Regions from separate parts of the Kribbella sp. NPDC049227 genome, predicted to be linked through region 2. Evidence: riboswitches for the same ligand, from Rfam matches in the RefSeq annotation. Region 2 holds a riboswitch; the other holds the start of a gene.
The links. Region 2 has a riboswitch for FMN ahead of ribB (3,4-dihydroxy-2-butanone-4-phosphate synthase). Riboswitches for the same ligand answer to the same signal wherever they lie in the genome.
Positions count from the first base shown of each region.

Region 1: it holds a riboswitch for FMN, as region 2 does, so the genes downstream of both, ribD (bifunctional diaminohydroxyphosphoribosylaminopyrimidine deaminase/5-amino-6-(5-phosphoribosylamino)uracil reductase RibD) here and ribB (3,4-dihydroxy-2-butanone-4-phosphate synthase) in region 2, are expected to answer to the same signal.

Region 1 covers NZ_JBICST010000011.1:265,961-276,157, reverse strand. Annotated here, with positions in the region: gene ACGFH6_RS42250 (bifunctional 3,4-dihydroxy-2-butanone-4-phosphate synthase/GTP cyclohydrolase II) at 1-65, opposite strand, end outside; gene pnuC (nicotinamide riboside transporter PnuC) at 67-741, opposite strand; gene ACGFH6_RS42240 (riboflavin synthase) at 738-1,343, opposite strand; gene ribD (bifunctional diaminohydroxyphosphoribosylaminopyrimidine deaminase/5-amino-6-(5-phosphoribosylamino)uracil reductase RibD) at 1,344-2,363, opposite strand; FMN riboswitch at 2,538-2,671, opposite strand; gene ACGFH6_RS42230 (protein kinase) at 2,844-4,316, shown strand; gene ACGFH6_RS42225 (VWA domain-containing protein) at 4,634-6,679, opposite strand; gene ACGFH6_RS42220 (helix-turn-helix domain-containing protein) at 6,861-7,520, shown strand; gene ACGFH6_RS42215 (substrate-binding periplasmic protein) at 7,697-8,563, shown strand; gene ACGFH6_RS42210 (amino acid ABC transporter permease) at 8,563-9,318, shown strand; gene ACGFH6_RS42205 (amino acid ABC transporter ATP-binding protein) at 9,305-10,051, shown strand; gene ACGFH6_RS42200 (polysaccharide deacetylase family protein) at 10,192-10,197, shown strand, end outside.
Region 2 covers NZ_JBICST010000009.1:496,324-506,520, reverse strand. Annotated here, with positions in the region: gene ACGFH6_RS39020 (dihydrodipicolinate synthase family protein) at 1-172, opposite strand, end outside; gene ACGFH6_RS39015 (Gfo/Idh/MocA family protein) at 169-1,332, opposite strand; gene ACGFH6_RS39010 (cupin domain-containing protein) at 1,329-2,078, opposite strand; gene ACGFH6_RS39005 (FGGY family carbohydrate kinase) at 2,221-3,630, opposite strand; gene ACGFH6_RS39000 (nucleoside hydrolase) at 3,760-4,653, shown strand; gene ACGFH6_RS38995 (sugar phosphate isomerase/epimerase family protein) at 4,650-5,645, shown strand; gene ACGFH6_RS38990 (transketolase) at 5,642-6,553, shown strand; gene ACGFH6_RS38985 (transketolase family protein) at 6,550-7,515, shown strand; gene ribB (3,4-dihydroxy-2-butanone-4-phosphate synthase) at 7,499-8,116, opposite strand; FMN riboswitch at 8,215-8,348, opposite strand; gene ACGFH6_RS38975 (sugar-binding transcriptional regulator) at 8,437-9,417, shown strand; gene ACGFH6_RS38970 (threonine/serine exporter ThrE family protein) at 9,421-10,197, shown strand, end outside.

The sequences.
Region 1 (10,197 bases), on a different contig from region 2:
GGACGACCGGCGCGGATCTCCTCGATCGCGTGCTCGATCGTGTCGAGCTTCAGTACGGTGCCCATGTCAACCCACCACCACTGGTTCTGGAGTCACAGCGCGCTCCTTGCTCTGGATCTTCCACCAGGACGCGAATCCGACGATGCAGAACAGCCCGTAGACGACGTACATCGTGGCCGACGGGTAGAACTTCGACTGCACCAGCAGCGGTACGCCGACCACGTCGACGGCGATCCAGATCAGCCAGAACTCGACGAACCCACGCGCCATCCCGTACGTCGCCAGGATCGAACCGGTCAGGATCCACGCGTCCCACTGCGGTCCCCACGAGCCCAGCTCGCGCAGTACGACGTACGCGATCGCGTAGAGGACGACGCCGATGCCGAGCAGTTCGATCCGCTCCCGGGCGGTGGCCCAGCGCGGCTGGACTCCCGTCGCGGCGCCCTGGTGGCGGGTCTGGTACCAGCGGTACCAGCCGTAGAGGCTGACCAGGGCGAAGAACACCTGGCGGCCGGCCTGGCCCCACAGGTCCTTGTCCTGCGGCGTGTCGAACACGCCGCCGACGAAGACCGTGAACAGCAGAACGTTGCCGACGATGCCGACCGGCCAGGCAGAGACCATCCGGCGCATACCGAACAGGGCGCTGGCCAGGCCGAAGCCGTTGCCGACGATCTCCCGGATCAGAACCGGGGAGCCGGCGATCGTCACCTGCTCGTGCAGCAGCCAGTCGAGCGGGTTCACTTGGTGCCTCCAGCAAGTAGTCGTTCCACGTACTTCGCGATCACGTCGACTTCGAGGTTGACCGTGTCGCCGACCTTGTTCCGGCCCAGCACGGTCAGCTCGAGCGTGGTCGGGATCAGGCTGATGCCGAACGTGCCGGTCGCGTCGTCCACATCGGTGACGGTCAGCGAGACGCCGTCGACCGCGATCGAGCCCTTCTCGGCGACGTACCTGAGGATCTCCGGCGCGGCCGCGACCCGGACTTCCTCCCAGTGCTCGGCCGGCGTACGGCTCGCGATCGTGCCGACCCCGTCGACGTGGCCCTGGACGATGTGGCCGCCGAGCCGGTCGTGCGCGGACACGGCCCGCTCCAGATTGACCTGTGAACCCTTGGCGGCCTGGCCGAGGCTCGTGCGCTGCAGGGTCTCGCGCATCACGTCGGCGGTGAAGGTGCCGTCGGCGGTCGCGACCACGGTCAGGCAACAGCCGTTGACCGCGATCGAGTCGCCGTGGCCGGCGTCCTCGGTCACCTTGGGGCCGCGGATGGTGAGCCGGGCGGCGTCACCTTCGAGCAGGTCGAGCGCCTCGACGGTGCCGAGTTCCTCGACGATTCCGGTGAACATTCAGTGCGTCCTTTGCGGTTCGAGCGGCGTCAGGATCAGCCGGACGTCGTCGCCGAGGCGAGTGACGTCCGCTAGGTTGAACCGCCGCAGGTGGTGGATCGATTCCGCGCCGAGGTCGCCGATCGCGGCGTACCCCGAGCCGAGCACGGCCGGGGCGACGTACGCGACGAGCTGGTCGACGAGTTGCGCGCGCAGGAAGGCGGCGGCCAGAGTCGGCCCGCCCTCGAGCCAGAGGTGCCGGATCTGCCGGTCGTCGAGCTGCCGGAGTACCTCGGCCGGATCATGGGTCGGCAGCAGCAGGGTCTCGGCGCGGTCGTTGCGAACCCGCGCGGTCGTGGGGATCTCGCGGTCGCCGACGACGACGCGCAGCGGCTGCCGCCCGGCCGGTACGTCGTTCTCGTCGCGAACGGTCAGCTCCGGGTCGTCGTCCAGCACGGTCTGGGTGCCGACGGCGATCGCGTCGCACTCGGCCCGCTTGCGGTGTACGTCGGCCCGGGCCAGCGGACCGGTGATCCACCGGCTGGTCCCGTCCGGCGCGGCCGACCGCCCGTCCAGGGTGGTGGCGAACTTCCAGGTGACGAACGGCCGCCCGGTCCGGACGCTGTGCAGCCAGACCTGGTTGACCGCCTCAGCCTCGGCCTGCAGTACGCCTTGCTGGACGGTGATGTTCTTGCTCCGGAGCTTGTCGGCGCCTCCGGACGCCTGCCGGTTCGGGTCCGCGACGGCGTACACGACGCGCGTGATCCCGGCCGCGATCAGGGCGTCCGCGCAGGGCCCGGTCCGGCCGGTGTGATTGCAGGGCTCCAGCGTCACGTACGCCGTACCGCCGCGGGCCGCCGGTCCGGCCATCCGGAGGGCCTCGACCTCGGCGTGCGGGCCACCGGCAACGGCATGGAAGCCCTCACCGACCGGATGACCGTCGGGGCCGGTGATGACACAGCCGACCACCGGGTTGGGATGCGTGGTGCCGATGCCGCGCTCGGCCAGCTCGATCGCACGCCGCATCCAGGCGACATCGATCGGCGAAGCGTTGTTCACTCACGGTCCCTCGTCGTCACGGACGCACTCCGGGGCCATGACAACCGGCGCGGCAACCCCCGCCGTCCAGCCGGTCCTCAAGGATCGAGGCCACGCGTTCACGCAGGCTCGTCACCCACATGCCACGCCGTCCGAACGCCGGAGCTCTCCCGCCGATCGCGTGCGCCTCCCATCCGGACTTTCACCGTCGGTCCCGGAATTCCACCAGGTCAACCGACCGCCAAACCGCAGCGGCCGGGTCGCGGACTGTCACCGCCGGCTCGGAATTACACCGACCCCGGAGCACGCGAGTGGGTTCACTCGTACTTCAAGTATGCCCTCCCCACCAACCCACACCACGACCCAGGTCACATCCCGGTCAGTCCCACCCACCGACCGGTCCTTCCCATCCACCGATCCTGGGTGGATTCGGGGCGTTCGGGTCCGGCGGGGCGGTCCCGCGGACCCTGTACCTTCTTGCCGGTGGAGGCGTTTGCTGGGCGGTATCGGCTGATCGACCTGATCGGGACCGGCGGGATGGGGTCGGTCTGGCGGGCCTGGGATCTCCGGCGGTCGGCGTACGTCGCGGCCAAAGTCCTCGGGCAGCACGACGCGGCCACCCTCCTGCGCTTCGTCCGGGAACAGTCCGTGCGGATCCAGCATCCCCACGTGGTCGCGCCGCACGGGTGGGCGGCTGACGACGACAAGGTCGTGTTCGCAATGGATCTGGTCCGCGGCGGCTCTGTCGCCACCCTCCTCGGCGACCACGGTCCGCTTCCAGCGTCGTACGTCGCCGTACTGCTCGACCAGCTCCTGCACGGCCTGTCCGCAGTCCACGCAGCAGGCGTCGTCCATCGCGACCTGAAGCCGGCGAACCTCCTGCTCGACGTGACCGGAACCGGCCGCCCCCACCTGCGCCTGTCCGACTTCGGCGTCGCCGGCCTGATCGGCGAACCACGCATGACCCGCACCAGCACAATCCTCGGCACCCCCGGCTACCTGGCCCCCGAACAACTAGCCGGCGCCGACCCCGACCCCCGCCAGGACCTCTACACCATCGGAGCCGTAGCCCTGGAACTCCTCACCGGCCAGCGCCCCACCCCCAGCCCCCTCTCACCCACCACCACACCCCCCGCCAACGCCGCACCACGCGCACCCGCCGAGCCACCAGGGGCCGCCGCACCACTCGCCGAGCCACTAGGGCCGGCCGCACCACCCGCACCCGCCGAGCCACTGGGGCCCGCCGCGCCACTCGACGTGTTCATCCGGCGCTGCATGGCAACCGATCCGTCCGAACGCCCCGAGTCCGCCGACGCCGCCGCCCGCCTCCTCGCCGAGTCCGGCCTCCTCCCACCCGCCGGAGAGACTCCCTGGGCCAACCACCCCGAATCCCCCGAGGTCTTCGACCAACTCCCACCCCTCCCATCCACTTGGACCCCCATCGGCCCGGCCCCGCAGTCCCCACCACCGCGCTCCGTCCCCCACCCGACCCAGACACCGCGGCCAGTTCGTCGAGCCCAGCCAACTCCTTCACCTGAGCCGCATCCTCGACCCCAGCCAGCTCCTTCACCTGAGCCGGCTCCTCCACCCCAGCCAACCCGCGCGTCCCAGCCCCCACAGGCAACTCAACCGGCACGCGTGGCGATCGCCGCCACAGCACCCACCGCCCAACCACCCGCCGCCTCAGCCGCCGCATCAGCCACCGCATCAGCCGCCGCGGCTCAGCCATCCGCTGCACCACACCCCGACACCCAGCCGCCCCACGCAACTCAACCGACCAGGGCAGTTCAACCGACCAGGACAACTCAACCGACCAGGGCAACCGCCGACCCGCTGCCTACCACGGAGAAGTCGAAGGCATCACGCAAGAGGAGAGCACTGGCGTGGGTAGCAGCAGGCTGCTTCGCAAGCGCCGCAGCCCTCCTAGGCAGCGCCGCCTGGCTCCTCCTGCACTAGCCGAAAGACCCCGGGCCCCAGTGCAGGAGCAGGCTTCTGGCTGACCGCCCGTTCCGCGTCCGCGTCTCACCCATGTGCCGGTCGCACGGCGCCCACCTCGCCGGCCACTGCCCACCATGGTTCGACCGCTGACCCGGACAGAAGCCGAGGGTGCTTCGGAGGCGCAGAGCACCGGTGACCAGCAGTGCCGCGGCCCAGCGGACTCGTCAGGCGGCGAATTCGTTGGGCCGCTGGACCACTTGAGGCCTTTCGATTCTGTTGGGCTGGTTGCTGTAGCCCGGGCCATCAGTCGTGGCCCGGGCTCTGCGGGTTGGTGGTTAGTGGGGTGGGTGTTGGCCGCCTTGGCTGGGGTGCTGCGGCGGGGCTTGGTTCGGGTACTGCGGGGGCTGGTTGGGGTGTTGGGGCCAGGGTTGGGGGGCTGGGTGGGCGGTGGCGGGCTTCTTGCGGAGGCGTAGGACGGTGAAGGTGCCGATGATCAGGAGGAGGAGACCGCCGCCGCCGAGGCCTGCGATCAGGGCGGTCTGGGTGCCGTCGTCGGAGTCGTCGCGGGCCTGGATCGGACCGCCTGCCTCGTTCTTGTCGCCGGAGTCTGCCGGTTGGGAGGGCGTGTTGGTCGGGGACGGCGTTACGGACTCGCCTGAGACCGGGGTCGCGCCGTCTACATACTCCGGTTTGCCACTGCCCGCCGTACCGACTACTCCAACGGTCAGGGTGAGGGGGATGGTGAAGGCCTTGTCGTTGTCTTTGCGGCTCAGCGATACGGCGATGTAGTACTCACCGGGCGTCGAAGTGCCGGTGTCCTGGTTGTTGGCTCCGTTGCGGTTGAGGTAGCGGATCTCTTTGGTTGTGACGGCCTTGACCAGGCCTCGCTTGGTGAGGACACCGCGGGTGTAGGAGCCGCCCGGCACGTTCTTGGCGAAGACTGCGTAGACGTCCTCGCCGATCGGCGAGATGAGCGCGGAGTCGAGGTAGCGGATCCCGTCGAGCGCCTCGGCCTGGGCTCCGGCCATCTCGGGCACCGTGATCTGCGCCTGAATCCGCTGACCCCAGTCGGCCTTCACCTTGTAGAGCTGCAGCTCCCCCGGCATCAGCGTCGTCTTGTAGCTACCCGGCTCGAGCAGCGATGCATCCGGGAAGCTCGAACCGGGAACGATCTCGCGCGGGGTCGACCCAGGCATCGGAGCCCAGACCGGGTCGGTAGCCGGCGCCGGCAGGCTGGTGGTCGAGTCCACCGGCGGCTCCTCGTCGATCCGCAGCTCGTACGGCACGCCCTTGAGCTCCCGGAAGTCCTTGCCCGGATTCACGGTGAGAACCATCTGATCGGACCCGGAGCACTCCTCGTTCTGCTTCTCGTACTTCGACCAGCTGGCGGCCGTCCCCGTCGCGAGCCCCTGATCGCCGTCGAACCCTCTGGGGTAGCTCCATCCGCACTGCTCACCGCTCGGCGTGTTGAGCCGCACCTCGGTCTGGATGACGAAGCTGCCGCCGGACGGTCTCCGGAAGCTGACTCCCGCACGCAGGGTCGAGCCAGTGATGGTCCGCTTGATCAGATAGTGCTTCGCCGTGTCGTCCACCCCGAAGGTGTCCGAGTAGTGGCCCGGGGCAAGGACCGGGGCGCCCTCCTGCTGGGGCGCGCCATGGACCGGCGTGCCTGAGATGCGGAACGGGCGGAAGGCGCGGTTGGACAGGCGATCCAGGCCGGTCTCGAGATCGATGGTCGAGTCGGCGTCGTAGTAGTCGCCGCGGCCCTCACGAGCGACGCACTGCAGCTGGGTGCGGGCTTTGCCTCCGACACGGAACCCGACCACGTCGATCTTCAGATCGATACCCTGCTTGGCGATCGAGCGCGCCACCTCGCATGGCTCCGGAGCACAGGTCGCCTCACCGTCGGACACCAGCACGATCGTGCGCTGGCCGGCCGGACCGAGATCCTTCGCGGCTTGCTGCAGGGCGTAGGCGATCGGCGTCTCGCCGTACGGCTTGTACTTGGCGATCGCGGCCTGCAGCTGCGGCCGGTTGCCGGTCCCGATCGGGACGGTCAGCTGGGTGTCGGTGCAGGCGCCTGGCTGGGTGCGCTTGAACACCGTCGCGCCGTAGACCCGCAGGCCGACCTGCGCGTCGTCGGGGAGCTTGCTCACCACCTGGGTCAGCGCGGTGCGAGCCGCGACGATCTTCGTCTTGCCGTCGCCGGCCGGCTCCTTCATCGACCCGGACGAGTCGAGCACCATCACGAGCTTGCCGGTATCACCCGGCTCGGGATCGGCCGAGGCCGTCCCGGTGGTCAGTCCGGCCAGGACCGCGGTCAAGGTGATGGCGAGGAGCGCCCACACCGCGGGGCGGCGGTGTCCCTGCAGAGCCGTCATCGTTTCCTCCAGTGAGATTCGCTGCCGCAAACCTTCGCAGTTTGCAATCGCAAATGTCAAGACGACCCGATCTGCGCCTGGATATCCACAACTGCAAACAGATCCGCTGGCAATTTGCCTTCGCAACTGCGAAGATGTTTGCAGCGGTCACGGACGACGGCCGGGCAAGGGGATCACACTGATGGACCAGACAGCGCACAACCTCCAGCAGCAGATCGAGCTGTACGGCGAGACGCTCGGTGAAACCGTCCGCCGAGTCGCCCCGCCACTCGGCCTGACCCAGAGCGCGCTCGCGCAGGTGATCGGCCTGTCGGCGCCGATGTTGTCACAGCTGATGAGCGCGCAGCGGGTGAAGATCGGCAATCCTGCGGTGATGTCGCGCCTTCGCGCCGTGTCCGAGCTCGCCGATCTGGCGATCGCCAGTGAGCTCGGTCCCGACGATATTCCCCACGCACTGGACCAGATCCGCGCCTCGACGGGCGCCTACACCGACGCCACCACCACACAACTGCGGCGATCACCCGGCGCCCCAGCGGGGCAGGCCACGAGCTCGACGCCACCCTTCGCGACACCCCCTGGGCTGGCCGCGGACGCGCCGACGGGACAGTCCTGGCCATCAGGAGTCGCACCCATCACCGCGCCCACGAATGCGCCACCGACCGCGCGGGCCGTTGTGCGGGAGATCCAGGATCTGTTCCGTGCGGTCGCGTCCGCCGAGGAGATCCAACGAGCCGCCGATGCGGCCGCGGCTGAGTCACCGGCGATCGCCGAGTTGCTGCGCGCCTACGGGACCGGCCGGACCGCCGATGCGGTCGCGCACTATGAGAAACACCACGGTTGACCAGTCGGCATCGACGCCCGCGCAAGCGAATCAGGCGTTGATATAGCACAAGCCGAGTAGACATCTCGGCCTGTCTCACTGGGTGTCGGTGTGGAATGCCGGGCACCCGGGCGATGTTCTGTTGCCGCGGCAGGGTGGTTTGCCCTGCATTCGTTGACGTTTGTGAGGAGACAGTCGTGCGCGCCACCAGCGCCCTTCACCGGATCGCCGCAGTAGTAGCCACCGCCGTCACGCTGGCGGCCACGATGGTTGCCTGCGGCAGCAATAACGACCCGGCCGCGAGCGGACCGGACCTCGGGCTGATCAAGTCCGGGACGTTGCGGATCGGGACGCTGACCGACGCGCCGCCGAACGTGTACGTGAAGGACGGCAAGTTCACTGGGTTCGACAACGACCTGATCACCGCGGTCGCGGCGAAGCTCAACCTGAAGCCGGAGTTCGTCGGCACCGACTTCTCCGCCCTGCTGTCGCAGGTGAACGGCGGCCAGTTCGACCTCGGCAGCTCGTCCATCACGGTGACCGAGGCGCGCAAGAAGACAGTTGCCTTCAGCAATGGGTACGACTTTGGGTATCTCGGCCTGAACACCACCAAGACCTCCGGCATCACGACGTTCGACCAGCTCGAGGGCAAGCGGGTCGTCGTGGTCCAAGGCACCGTCCAGGACGACTACGCCACCGGGAAGGGCCTGGACCCGGTCCGCGTGCCGAACTACAACGCCGCGCTCGGCCAGCTCAAGGCCGGCACGGCGGACGCGTGGGTGTCGCCCGCCGAGATCGGCGAGAAGATGGCCAAGGAGCAGGGCGGCGGCACGGTCATCCTGGCGGCCAAGGAACTCAGTGACGCTCCGATGGCGTTCGCCGTGGCCAAGAGCAACGACAAGCTACGGGACGCGGTGAACAGGGGGCTCGACGAGGTGATCGCCGACGGTACCTGGACCAAGCTCGTCGAGCAGTACTACCCGGGTCGCGCCGTACCTGCGACCTTCAAGCCAGGTAGCGGCAGCGCCACGCCCGCGGCGAGCACGACCGCCGCAGCCGGCTGATGGACGTCTGGTCCACGCTCGGCGACACCTTCCTCGACTGGGAGTCGATGAAGGCAGTCCTGCCCGAGATGCTCACCGTAGGCCTGGTCAACACGCTCATCCTGGCGGCCGCCTCGGTCGTGCTGGGGACCGTGCTCGGCATGGTCGTTGCGGTCCTGGCCCTGTCCCGGAAGCGTTGGCTGCGCTGGCCGGCGAAGATCTACACCGACATCTTCCGCGGCCTGCCGGCGATCCTGACCATCTTGTTGATCGGCCAGGGCCTGTCCCCGATCACCCGGCACTGGTGGGGCCCGAACCCGTACCCGCTCGGCATCCTCGCGCTGTCCCTCATCGCCGCCGCGTACATCGGCGAGATCTTCCGCTCCGGCATCCAGAGCGTGGAGAAGGGTCAGCTCGAAGCAGCGCGGGCACTCGGTTTCAGCTACCCGGACGGGATGCGGCTGGTCGTCATCCCGCAAGGAGTACGCCGCGTCCTGCCCGCACTGGTCAATCAGTTCATCGCACTGGTGAAAGAGTCGAGCCTGGTCTACTTCCTCGGTCTGCTCGCCAGCCAGCGGGAGCTGTTCCGAATCGGGCAGGACGCGGCCGCGACCAACGGCAACCTGTCGCCGTTGCTGCTGGCCGGCATCTTCTACCTGATCATCACGGTCCCGCTGACCCACCTGGTGAACTACTTCGACAAGCGCCTGCGAGAGGGGCGTCCAGCCGAGCCGGAGGACGTCGTACTGGAGGAGCTGGCCCATGCAAACCGTTGAGATCACCACAGCCGCCAGCCTCGAGGTGTCCGGCGTCGAGCTCGCCTTCGGCACCAACAAGGTCCTGCGCGGCGTAGATCTGCGGGTGCCGGCCGGGCGTACGGCGTGCGTGATCGGGCCCTCGGGCTCCGGGAAGTCGACGTTGCTCCGAGCGATTAACCGGCTACTCGAACCCGACGCGGGCGACATCCGGCTGGCCGGCGAGTCGGTGCTCAGCGGCAATCCGGACCAGTTGCGGCGCCGGATCGGGATGGTGTTCCAGCACTTCAACCTGTTCCCGCACAAGTCGGTGCTGGACAACATCACCCTCCCGCTGCGCAAGATCAAGAAGTTCGACCCCGACCAGGCACGGGCCGCGGCGCTCGGACAACTCGAGCTCGTCGGACTGAGCCACAAGGCCGCGGCGCGACCGGGCAACCTGTCCGGCGGTCAGCAGCAGCGGGTCGCCATTGCCCGCGCGCTGGCGATGGAGCCCGAGGTGATGCTGTTCGACGAGGCCACCTCGGCCCTCGATCCGGAGCTTGTCAAGGGCGTGCTCGCCTTGATGGCCGACCTTGCCCGGACCGGGATGACGATGGTCGTCGTCACCCACGAGATGGGCTTCGCCCGGGAGGTGGCCGACCAGGTCGCGTTCATGGACCACGGGGTCGTGGTGGAGTCCGGCGTACCCGAGCAGGTCTTCACCGCGGCGGAGTCACCGCGGCTGCGGCAGTTCCTCTCGCAGGTGCTCTAGCGACAGGAAGCAACGCCGGCGCGTCCGCTATGCGTAGTTTGTTGACGCGGCAGCGGCGTGGATCCCTGCGCCGAGCGTGATCCCACCGATCGTGGACGGGTGAGGTAGTGAGGCCCGCCCGCCCACGTCCGGGAGGACGCATGGAT
Region 2 (10,197 bases):
TCACCGCGGGCGCACCCGGCGAGTTGTCTCCCAGCGGATCCGCCACCACATGCGCAGCCGCAAACGCCAGCCGCGACCGAGCCGGCGAATAGGTGCCCTGAGCAACCGGCTCACCCACCAACCGGTACCTCTCCGACCCACCACCGGATGGAAGGTGAACCTCGAGCGTCACAGCTGTCCCTCGAGGTTCAAGGCAGGGACTTCGAGCTTGCGGCCTTCGCGCCAGGACTGCAGGCCCAGCTCGGCCAGCTGCACGCCCTTGGCGGCCTCGACGAAGTCCCAGGTGAACGGCGCGTCGTCGACCACGTGCCGCAGGAACATCTCCCACTGCACCTTGAACCCGTTGTCGAACACCTCGTTGTCCGGCACCGTCGCCCACTGGTCGCGGAACTTCTCGGTGGCCGGCAGGTCCGGGTTCCACACCGGCTTCGGTGTCGCGGACCGGTGCTGCGCCCGGCAGTTCCGCAGCCCTGCGACCGCGGATCCCTCGGTCCCGTCGACATGGAACTCGACCAGCTCGTCGCGGAACACCCGCGTCGCCCAGGACGAGTTCATCTGCGCGATGATCCCGCCCTCCAGCTCGAAGACGCCGTACGCCGAGTCGTCCGCGGTGGCGGCGTACTCGTTGCCCTGTTCGTCGACCCGGGTCGGGATGTGGGTCGCGCCCTGGCAGTACACCGACTTGACCTGGCCGAAGGTCTGGTCGAGCACGTACCGCCAGTGGCAGAACATGTCGAGGATGATGCCGCCGCCCTCTTCGAGCTTGTAGTTCCACGACGGCCGCTGCGCTTCCTGCCAGTCACCCTCGAAGACCCAGTAGCCGAAGTCACCGCGGACCGAGAGGATCCGGCCGAAGAACCCACCGTCGACGAGGCGCTTGAGCTTCCGCAGGCCGGGCAGCGACAGCTTGTCCTGGACGATGCCGTTCTTCAGTCCGGCGTCGCGGACCAGCCGGGCCAGGTCGATCGCCGCGTCCAGGCTCTCCGCGATCGGCTTCTCGCAGTAGATCGCCTTGCCCGCTTCGACCGCGGCGCGGACGCCCTTCTCCCGGAGCTGGGTCAGCGACGAGTCGAAGTAGATCTCGACGTCCGGCTCGGCGAGCGCCTCGGACAGGTCGGTGGTCCACCGGGTCAGGCCGTGCTGCTCCGCGATCCGGCGCAGCTTCAGCTCGTTGCGGCCGACCAGGATCGGCTCGGGGATGATCATCGTCCCGTCGGCGGCGGGCAGGCCGCCCTGCGCGCGGATCGCCACGATGGAACGCTCGAGGTGCTGGCGCAGGCCCATCCGGCCGGTGACGCCGTTCATCACGATGCCGACGCGTCGCTCGTTCACTGTTCTGCCTCTCGCGAAGAAATGTCGTAGGTGTCGAGGCGACCGCACATGCCATGCAGGCCGAACTCGGTGGGGGCGGGTAGTTCGTGGAGTTCAGCGGTCTGTAGGTGCGGCGCCGTACCGGCTTCGAGAGCATCGAGGGCGGCGCCGGTCTGCTCGGCCAGCCGGCGAGCGCCCTGCGCCCAGCGGCGACGCCAGTCCGGCAGTTGCGGCTGGACGATCCGGATCGCCGCCGCGTAGAAGTCGTCCAGCGCGGACGGCCCGTCGGTCTCGTAGGACTCCCGCAGGACGGCGAAGCCGTCGAGCGCGAGGTTGCGCCGGGCCATCGCGGACGTGGTCCGGACCTCACCCTCGCCGGTGAGGGTGGTCGCCTTCAGATAGGTCGTGCGGTCCGTCAGGTGCTCCGGCGGCAACGTCAGTACCGCGTCGCCGGCCTCGGGGAGCCCGGAGTTCGACATCAGCGCCAGGATCTGGAGACCGCCGCCGTTGACCAGCCGGTGAATCGTCCCGGGGTCGAACCAGACCACAGCGCCGGCCTCGAGCGGGGTCTCCGCGAAGCCCTTGGGGTTCAGCGTCTGGACTGCGCCGGAGCCGGCGACCACGTAGTACCCCTCGGAGCAGGCCAGGTGCACGTGCGGGGAGCCGCCGGCCGAACCGTCCGGGGCCTGCCGGTCGTACACCTTCAGCAACGAGATGCCGATGCCGCCCGGCAGCGCCGTGGCCGAGCCCGGTCCGAACTCGCACATCGCTGCCTCCCCTCGTGAGCCTGGGAAAGGGCTTTCCGAGGCCTGTGGCCGCAACTTTAGGTGGGCCGTCACGACGAGTCAACCCGTCACGGAAAGCGATGTCCGACCGCATCCGGTCAGCGCACTCAGAGCGAGATGGACGTCACTTCGAGGTGCGAACCGAGGCGACCGCGGCCGCCCACTCGGCGCGGCGGCTCGCTCGCGCAGCGGGGTCGATGGCGGGCTTGAAGTCGCGGTAGCCGCGCTGGGTGGCCCAGCCGGTGGGAGCGCCGAGAGTGGTCCAGGCGAGTTCGGCGGCGCCGAGGGCCGAGATCTCGGCCACATCGGCGGCTTCCACGGGGTGGCCGAGCAGATCGGCCTGGGTCTGCATGAGGAGATCCGAGACGGTCGCGCCGCCGTCGGCGCGCAGGCGTGCGGGTGTGCCCGGAATGGTGTCGGTGACGTCGCAGATCTGGTGAGCGACGGCATCGACGCAGGCACGGGCCAGATGCGCGCGGGTGGTGGAGCTGCTCATCCCGGTGATCGCGGCCCGCGCGGCGCGGTCCCAGTGCGGGGCCCCGAGGCCGGCGAACGCGGGCACCAGGCTGACTCCGCCGGCGTCGTTCACGCTCGCCGCGAGTTCCATCAACGCGCCGACGTCCGGCAGTCCGAGCATGGTGGCAGTCCAGGCGAGCGCGGCGCCCGACGAGACGATGTTCCCCTCGAGCGCGTACAGCGGCTGGTCCGTCAGCCACGCCAGGGTGCATCCGTCCGCGACGAACTCATCGACCGGCGTCATCACCGACGACCCAGTCCCGTACGTCGCCTTGATCATCCCGGCCTGCGTGCAGCCCTGGCCGTACATCGCCGCATGCGAGTCCGCCAGCACGGCAACGATCGGGATCCCGTCCGGCAGGCCCGAAACGCCCGCGGTGACGCCGAATCCGGCGTTCGACGGTCGTACCTCGGGCAGTACGGATCGGGGTACGCCGAAGGCCTCGAGCAGTGCCGGGGACCAGTCGAGCTCGAGTACGTCGTACAGCAGAGTCCGTGAGGCATTGCCCGCGTCAGTCAGGTGCTCACGGCAACCAGTCAGCCGATGGATCAGCCACGAGTCCACGGTGCCCACCCGATCGGCGTTCGTGTGGTCGAGCAGCCAGCGCAGCTTCGGCGCCGAGAACATCGCATCCACCCGCAGTCCGGTGCGAGATCGCACCAGCGTGTCCAAGCCGGCCGGGAGCGACGAACACCAGGACGTCGTACGCACGTCCTGCCAACCGATGACCGGGCCCACAGCCTCGCCGGTACGACGGTCCCAGCCGACCACCGATTCACGCTGCGTCGACAATCCGATCCCGGCGATCTCGACGGGCCCCGCGGCGGCCAGACACGACGAGATCGCCTCGAGCACGCTGCGCCACAGGTCGTCGGCATCCTGCTCGGCCCAGCCGGGCCGCGGAGCCGAGAGCCGGACCGGCGCGGACCCGGTGGCCAGTACGGTGCCGTCGGCAGTCGCGAGGACGGCCTTCGAGTTCGTGGTGCCCTGGTCCACGGCGAGTACGGCCGGCGCCATCGATCGCCCTCCAAGTCAGACAACGTTCAACCGAGCCCTTGACGGGACTCTAGCGTCGTGGCGACACTCATGGCGACAGGTTATGCAGTAGTGAATATATATTCGAGCCACCGACGGAGGTCGACGCAGGTGAAGCCGAGCAGACGCCGGGTGATCATCAACACCGACGCCAAGAACGAGGCCGACGACCAGTTCGCGATCGTGCATGGGCTGTTGTCGCCCACCTTCGACATCCGCGGGCTGATTCCCGCGCACTTCGGCACCCGCCGGTCGGACCGGAGCATGGAGGAGTCACGCGAGGAGATCGACCTGCTGCTCGGCCTGCTGGACCTGACCGGCAAGGTGCCCGTCGCGAACGGCGCTCCGACAGGCATCCCGGACGAGCAGACCCCGCTGGACTCGCCCGGTGCGCAGCTGATCATCGAGGAGTCCAAGCTCGCCTCGAAGGACGACCCGCTGTTCGTCTCGTTCCTGGGCCCGCTCACCGACATGGCCTCGGCGATCCTGCTCGACCCGGCGATCGTCGACCGGGACGTCATCGTGATCTGGATCGGCGGTCGCGGCTACCAGGGTTACAGCGCGGACCACCGGATGGAGTTCAACCTGTCGAACGACATCCACGCCGCGAACGTGGTCTTCGGCTCCGGCATGACGGTGTGGCAGGTCACCAGCGACGTCTACACGAAGGTCTCGGTGAGCTACGCCGAGCTCGAGGAGAAGATCGGCGACGCCGGCCCGCTCGGCAAGTACCTGATCGACCAGCTGATCGACTGGAACGCCACCTGGCACGGCGAGCCGATCGAGTCCCGTTCGCTCGGCGACTCCCCGGCCATCTCACTGATGCTCTACCCGCACAGCGGCAACTTCCGGGTCCGGCCGGCACCGCGCTTCGGCGTCGACGGCTGGTACCTGCCCGGCACCGACAACCCGATCCACGTCTGCGAACAGGTCGACGTCCGCTTCCTGCTGGAGGACATGTTCGCCAAGATCCGCCGCTTCGCCCGCCAAAGGAGCACATCATGACCGACCTGCCGGTGTTCGGTGCCGGGATCTGGCACTTCGCGACGTACAAGGACCGCTACGCCACCGACGGCTACGGACCGCCGGTGGGGCTGCTCGAGCAGATCGACCGGGCCGGCGCCGTCGGCGACCTGTCCGTGGTCGACCTGAACTGGCCGTTCGCGGGGTACGACGGGACGCTGGACGAGGTGAAGGACGCGCTGAAGCGCAACAACCTCAAGGCGATCGCGATCACGCCGGAGATCTACACCCGCGACTTCGTCAAGGGCTCGCTGACCAACCCGGACCCGGGCGTTCGCAAGCAGGCGACGGAACTGTTGCACCAGGCAACCGAGCTGGCCAAGGACCTGGGCTGTTCGTACGTGAAGCTGTGGCCCGGCCAGGACGGCTGGGACTACCCGTTCCAGGTGAACTACCACGACATCTGGAACCTGGCACTGGACGGCCTGAAGGAGCTCGTCTCGGCGCACCCCGACATCAACTTCGTGATCGAGTACAAGCCGCGCGAGCCGCGGGTGAAGATCATCTTCCCGAACGTCGCCCGTACGCTGCTCGGCATCGAGAAGATCGGACTGCCGAACCTGGGCATCCTGCTCGACTTCGGCCACTCGCTCTACGGCCAGGAGACACCGGCCGACGCGGCGCAGTTGGCGATCGACTACAACCGCCTGTTCGCGATCGATGTGAACGACAACCTGCGGGGCTGGGACGACGACATGGTGGTCGGTTCGGTCCACCTGGTCGAGACGTTCGAGTTCTTCCACACGCTGCGGAAGAACAACTGGGAGGGCGTCTGGCAGCTGGACCAGTTCCCGTTCCGCGAGGACAGTGTCGAGGCCGCCAAGCAGGCGATCCGGTTCCTGAAGGCGGTGCACCACGCGCTCGACGTACTCGACGACGAGGCACTGGCCGCGGCCCAGGCGTCGCACGATGCTTTGGCGGCACAGAAGCTGGTGCAGAAGGTCTTGCTGAGTTCCATGGCGGAGATCGCATGACGCTGACCGTCGAACACACGACGATGCCGATGCTCGGGCGGCTGCCGATCCACAGCAGCCGCGCCGAGCAGGTGGCGCACATCGCCGAGGCGGCCCGGCAGATCCGGATCCAGGACCTCAAGCTGGTCCACTACGCCGGAGCCGGCCACATCGGCGGTGACTTCTCCGCCATCGACATCCTGGCCACCCTGTACGGCGCGGTCCTCGACATCACGCCGGACTCGGTCACCGACCCCGAGCGCGACCGGTTCATCCTCAGCAAGGGCCACGTCGCCGGGGCGCTGTACACCACGCTGGCCGCCTTCGGGTTCCTGCCGGTCGACGACCTGGCCACGTTCCTGAAGCCGCTGTCCGCGCTCAACGGTCACCCGAACCGGCGCAAGGTGGCCGGCGTCGAGGCGAACACCGGTCCGCTCGGTCACGGCCTGCCGGTCGCGGTCGGGCACGCGTTGTCGGCCAAGCTCGACGTGTCACTGCGGCGTACGTATGTGCTGGTCGGCGACGGCGAGTTGCAGGAGGGCAGCAACTGGGAGGCGATGATGGCCGCGTCCCAGTACCAGCTCGACCGGCTGACCGTGATCGTCGACCGGAACCGGCTGCAGCAGGGCGCCACCACGAAGGAGACCAACGACCTGGATCCGTTGCCGGACAAGGCGGCGGCGTTCGGGTTCGCGGTGGCCGAGGTGAACGGTCACGACCACGGCGAGCTGCTCGACGTGCTGTCCGCCGTACCGTTCCGGCCCGGGAAGCCGACCTTCGTGATCGCGCACACCCACAAGGGCCACCCGATCTCGTTCATGAGCAACAACGTCGCGTGGCACCACCGGGTGCCGGACGTGGCGGAGTTCCAGCAGGCACTGGCCGAGCTGGAAGCTGTTGTTCCCGGCTACGCCAAGGAGCTTCGATGACCATCGTCGAGACCTCGATCGCCGACCGGCCGCGGTACGACTGCCGGGACGCGTACGTCGAGACGCTGGTCGAGCTCGCGCACGCGGACCACCGGATCGTCGGGGTGGTGAACGACTCGGTCGGCTCGAGCAAGCTGAGCAGCTTCCGCAAGGCGTTCCCGGACCGGTTGATCAACGTCGGCATCGCCGAGCAGGACATGGTCGGGGTCGCCTCCGGCCTGGCCAACGGCGGCCGGATCCCGTTCGTGTCGGCCGCGTCCTGCTTTCTCACCGGCCGCGCGCTCGAGCAGATCAAGGCGGACGTCGCGTACTCGAACACCAACGTGAAGCTGTGCGGGATGAGTCCAGGGGTGGCGTACGGCGAACTCGGCCCCACCCACCACTCCATCGAGGACATCGCCTGGCTGCGGGCGATCTCCAACCTGACGGTGATCGTGCCGGCCGACCCGATCGAGACGGCGGCCGCGTTGCGCTGGGCGGCGGCCTCGGACGGGCCGGTGTTCATCCGGGTCAGCCGGATGAGCGTGCCGAAGGTGTACGACGAGGACTACGAGTTCCGGCTCGGCCGGGCGATCACCGTCCGGGCCGGCGACGACGTGACGCTGATCAGCAACGGGACCGTGCTGTGGCGAGCGATCGCCGCGGCCGAGCAGCTCGCCACGGAAGGGATCTCGGCCCGGGTGCTCTCGATGCCGACGGTGAAGCCGTTGGACACCGGTGCTGTGGTCGCGGCCGCGCGGGAGACGGCCGGAATCGTGACCGCCGAGGAGGCGGTGTCCGGCGGCGGGCTAGGTGGCGCCGTCGCGGAGACCGTCGTCCAGCAGCATCCGGCCCGCGTGACGATCCTCGGGATCCCCGAGTTCGCGCCCACCGGGTCAGCCGGATACCTGCTGGACCACTTCGGGCTCTCACCCGACGGCATCGCGGCGGCCGCCCGCAGGCTGATCAGCCGAGGAAGGTGACCAGATCCGCGATCGACACCATCGCGAAGCCGTGGGTGTCGGCGAAGGCGCGCAGGTCGGCTCCGGTCATCAGCGTGCCGTCGTCGTTCATCAGCTCGCCGATCACGCCGACCGGTGGCAGCCCGGCCAGCCGGACCAGTTCGACCGTGGCCTCGGTATGACCCGGCCGCTGGCGGACGCCGCCGGCCACCGCGCGCAGCGGCAGGATGTGGCCGGGCCGGATCAGGTCCGTGGGCCGGGCCGCCGGGTCGGCCAGCACCCGGACGGTCCGGGCCCGGTCGGCGGCCGAGATGCCGGTGCCGACGCCACTGCTCGCATCGACCGACACGGTGTACGCCGTACGCAGGCTGTCCTGGTTGTCCGGCACCATCAGCGGCAGTTCGAGCCGGTCGAGCACCTCCGGCGCGGCCGGCGCGCAGACGTAGCCGCTGGTGTGCCGGACGAGCAGCGCCATCAGCTCGGGGGTCGCGAGGCTCGCGGCGAACGTCAGGTCGCCCTCGTTCTCGCGGTCCTCGTCGTCGACGACCACCACGGGTCGCCCGAGGGCGATCTGGTCGACGGCGTGCTGGATGGTGTCCAGGCGGGTTGTCACGGTGGTCACGGTCGTTGTCCTCTCGGCCTGGCACTCCGGGGCAACGACAACTCCACGACGGGTCCGATCGCGCGGACAGCGCACACCGGACGGCATCGCGAAGACTGCCACGTGCATCTTCCCATCCGGACTTTCACCGTCGGTCCCGGAGTTCCACCAGGTCAACCGGACACCCTCGCGGGTGTACGGGTCGCGGACTGTCACCGCCGGCTCGGAATTTCACCGACCCCAGAGCACGTGTGGTCTTGCAAACTGCGGTCAGTTTATCGGGTTCGCCCGCCGCCGCTGACCTATAGTCCATTCCTGATCGTGTCCTAAGGGGAGTCGACGTGGCCAACGGCAACCGCGCGGTGCGCCAGCCCGGGCTGGACGAGTTGCGGCTGCTGGCGAAGGTGGCCCGGATGTACCACGAGAAGGGCATCCGGCAGCCGAGGATCGCGGCCGAGCTCAACCTCTCCCAGGCGCGAGTGTCGCGGATGCTCAAGCAGGCCGTCGAGGTCGGCATCGTGCACACAGTGGTGACCATGCCGAGCGGGGTGCACAGCGACCTCGAGGACGAGTTGCAGGGCCGCTACGGGCTTCGGGACGCGGTGGTCGTCGACACCGCGGGCGCCGGGGACGACGTACTGCCGGCGCTGGGTTCGGGTGCGGCGGCGTACCTGGACATGACGCTGACCGGTGCGCACGTGATCGGGATCTCGTCCTGGAGCGAGACGCTGATCAGCGCGGTCGACCGGATGCCCCGCAAGAGCGTCCCGGTGGTCGACCGGGTGGTCCAGATCGTCGGCGGCCTGGGTGACGCGGCGGTGCAGATGCAGGCGACCCGGCTGACCGCGCGGTTCGCCGAGCTGACCGGTGGGATGCCGGTCTACCTGCCCGCGCCCGGACTGGTCGGGACGCCCGCGGTCCGGCGGGCGATGATGAACGACGTGTCCGTTCGGGACGTTCTGGGCACCTGGGGACAGCTCACCGACGCCCTGGTCGGGATCGGCAGCCTCGAGCCCTCGCCGCTGCTGCAGCGCAGTGGGAACGCGGTCGCCGAGGCCGACCAGGACGAGCTTCGCCGGCTGGGTGCCGTCGGTGACGTCTGTTTCCGGTTCTTCGACGAAGAGGGAAGGCACGTGCGCTCGACGTTCGACCAGCGGGTCATCGGGGTGACCGCCAAGGAGTTGCTGGCGGTGCCGCGCCGGATCGGCGTCGCGGGCGGGGACCGGAAGTTCTCCGCGATCCGCGCCGCGTTGCTCGGGGGCTGGGTCAACATCCTGATCACCGACCTGGCGATGGCCCATCGCCTGCTAGGTGACGGCTGAGTGATGGAGCGGGACGAGCAGCGGGAGGTCTACCGGACCCTCGACCTGGCGTTGCGGGTCGGTGAGGTGCTGCTGTCCAGCGGTGCCGGTACGGCGGACGCTACCGCGACGATCCTGGGTGTGACCGCGGCCGGTGGTCTGCGCGGCTGCGAGGTCGACATCACGTTCACCTCGATGGCGATCTCGTACCAGGCGGCGCCGGACGTCGCGCCGGAGACGCACATCCGGCTGGTCCGCTACCGGTCGCAGGACTTCTCCCGGCTGACCGAGGTCGATCGGCTGGTACGGCGGTTCGCCCGCGGTGACCTGACCCGGGACGAGGCGAGTCGCGAACTGGCGCGGCTGACGTCGGCGGGTCCGCCGTACCCGCGCTGGACCGCCGTACTCGCCTGGGGTGTGATGGCCGGCGGCGCGACGCTGCTGCTCGGCGGAGGCTGGCTGATCACGCTGGTGGCGGTCGTCACCGCGGTCGTGATCGACCTGAACAACCGGTGGTTCAGCCGGCAGCGACTGCCCGCGTTCTACCAGCAGGTGGCCGGCGCGTTCGTTGCCAGCGCGGTCGCGCTGATCCTGTACGCCGTTCATGCGCCGGTGAAGCCGTCGTTGGTAGTTGCCGCGGGCATCATCATGCTGCTGGCCGGGATCGCGCTCACCGGTGCTGTCCAGGACGCGATCACCGGGTACTACGTGACTGCGGCGGCCCGCCTGCTGGAGGCGATGCTGCTGACCGGCGGGATCATCGCGGGTGTGAGTCTGGGGCTCGCACTAGGCCTGAGGTTC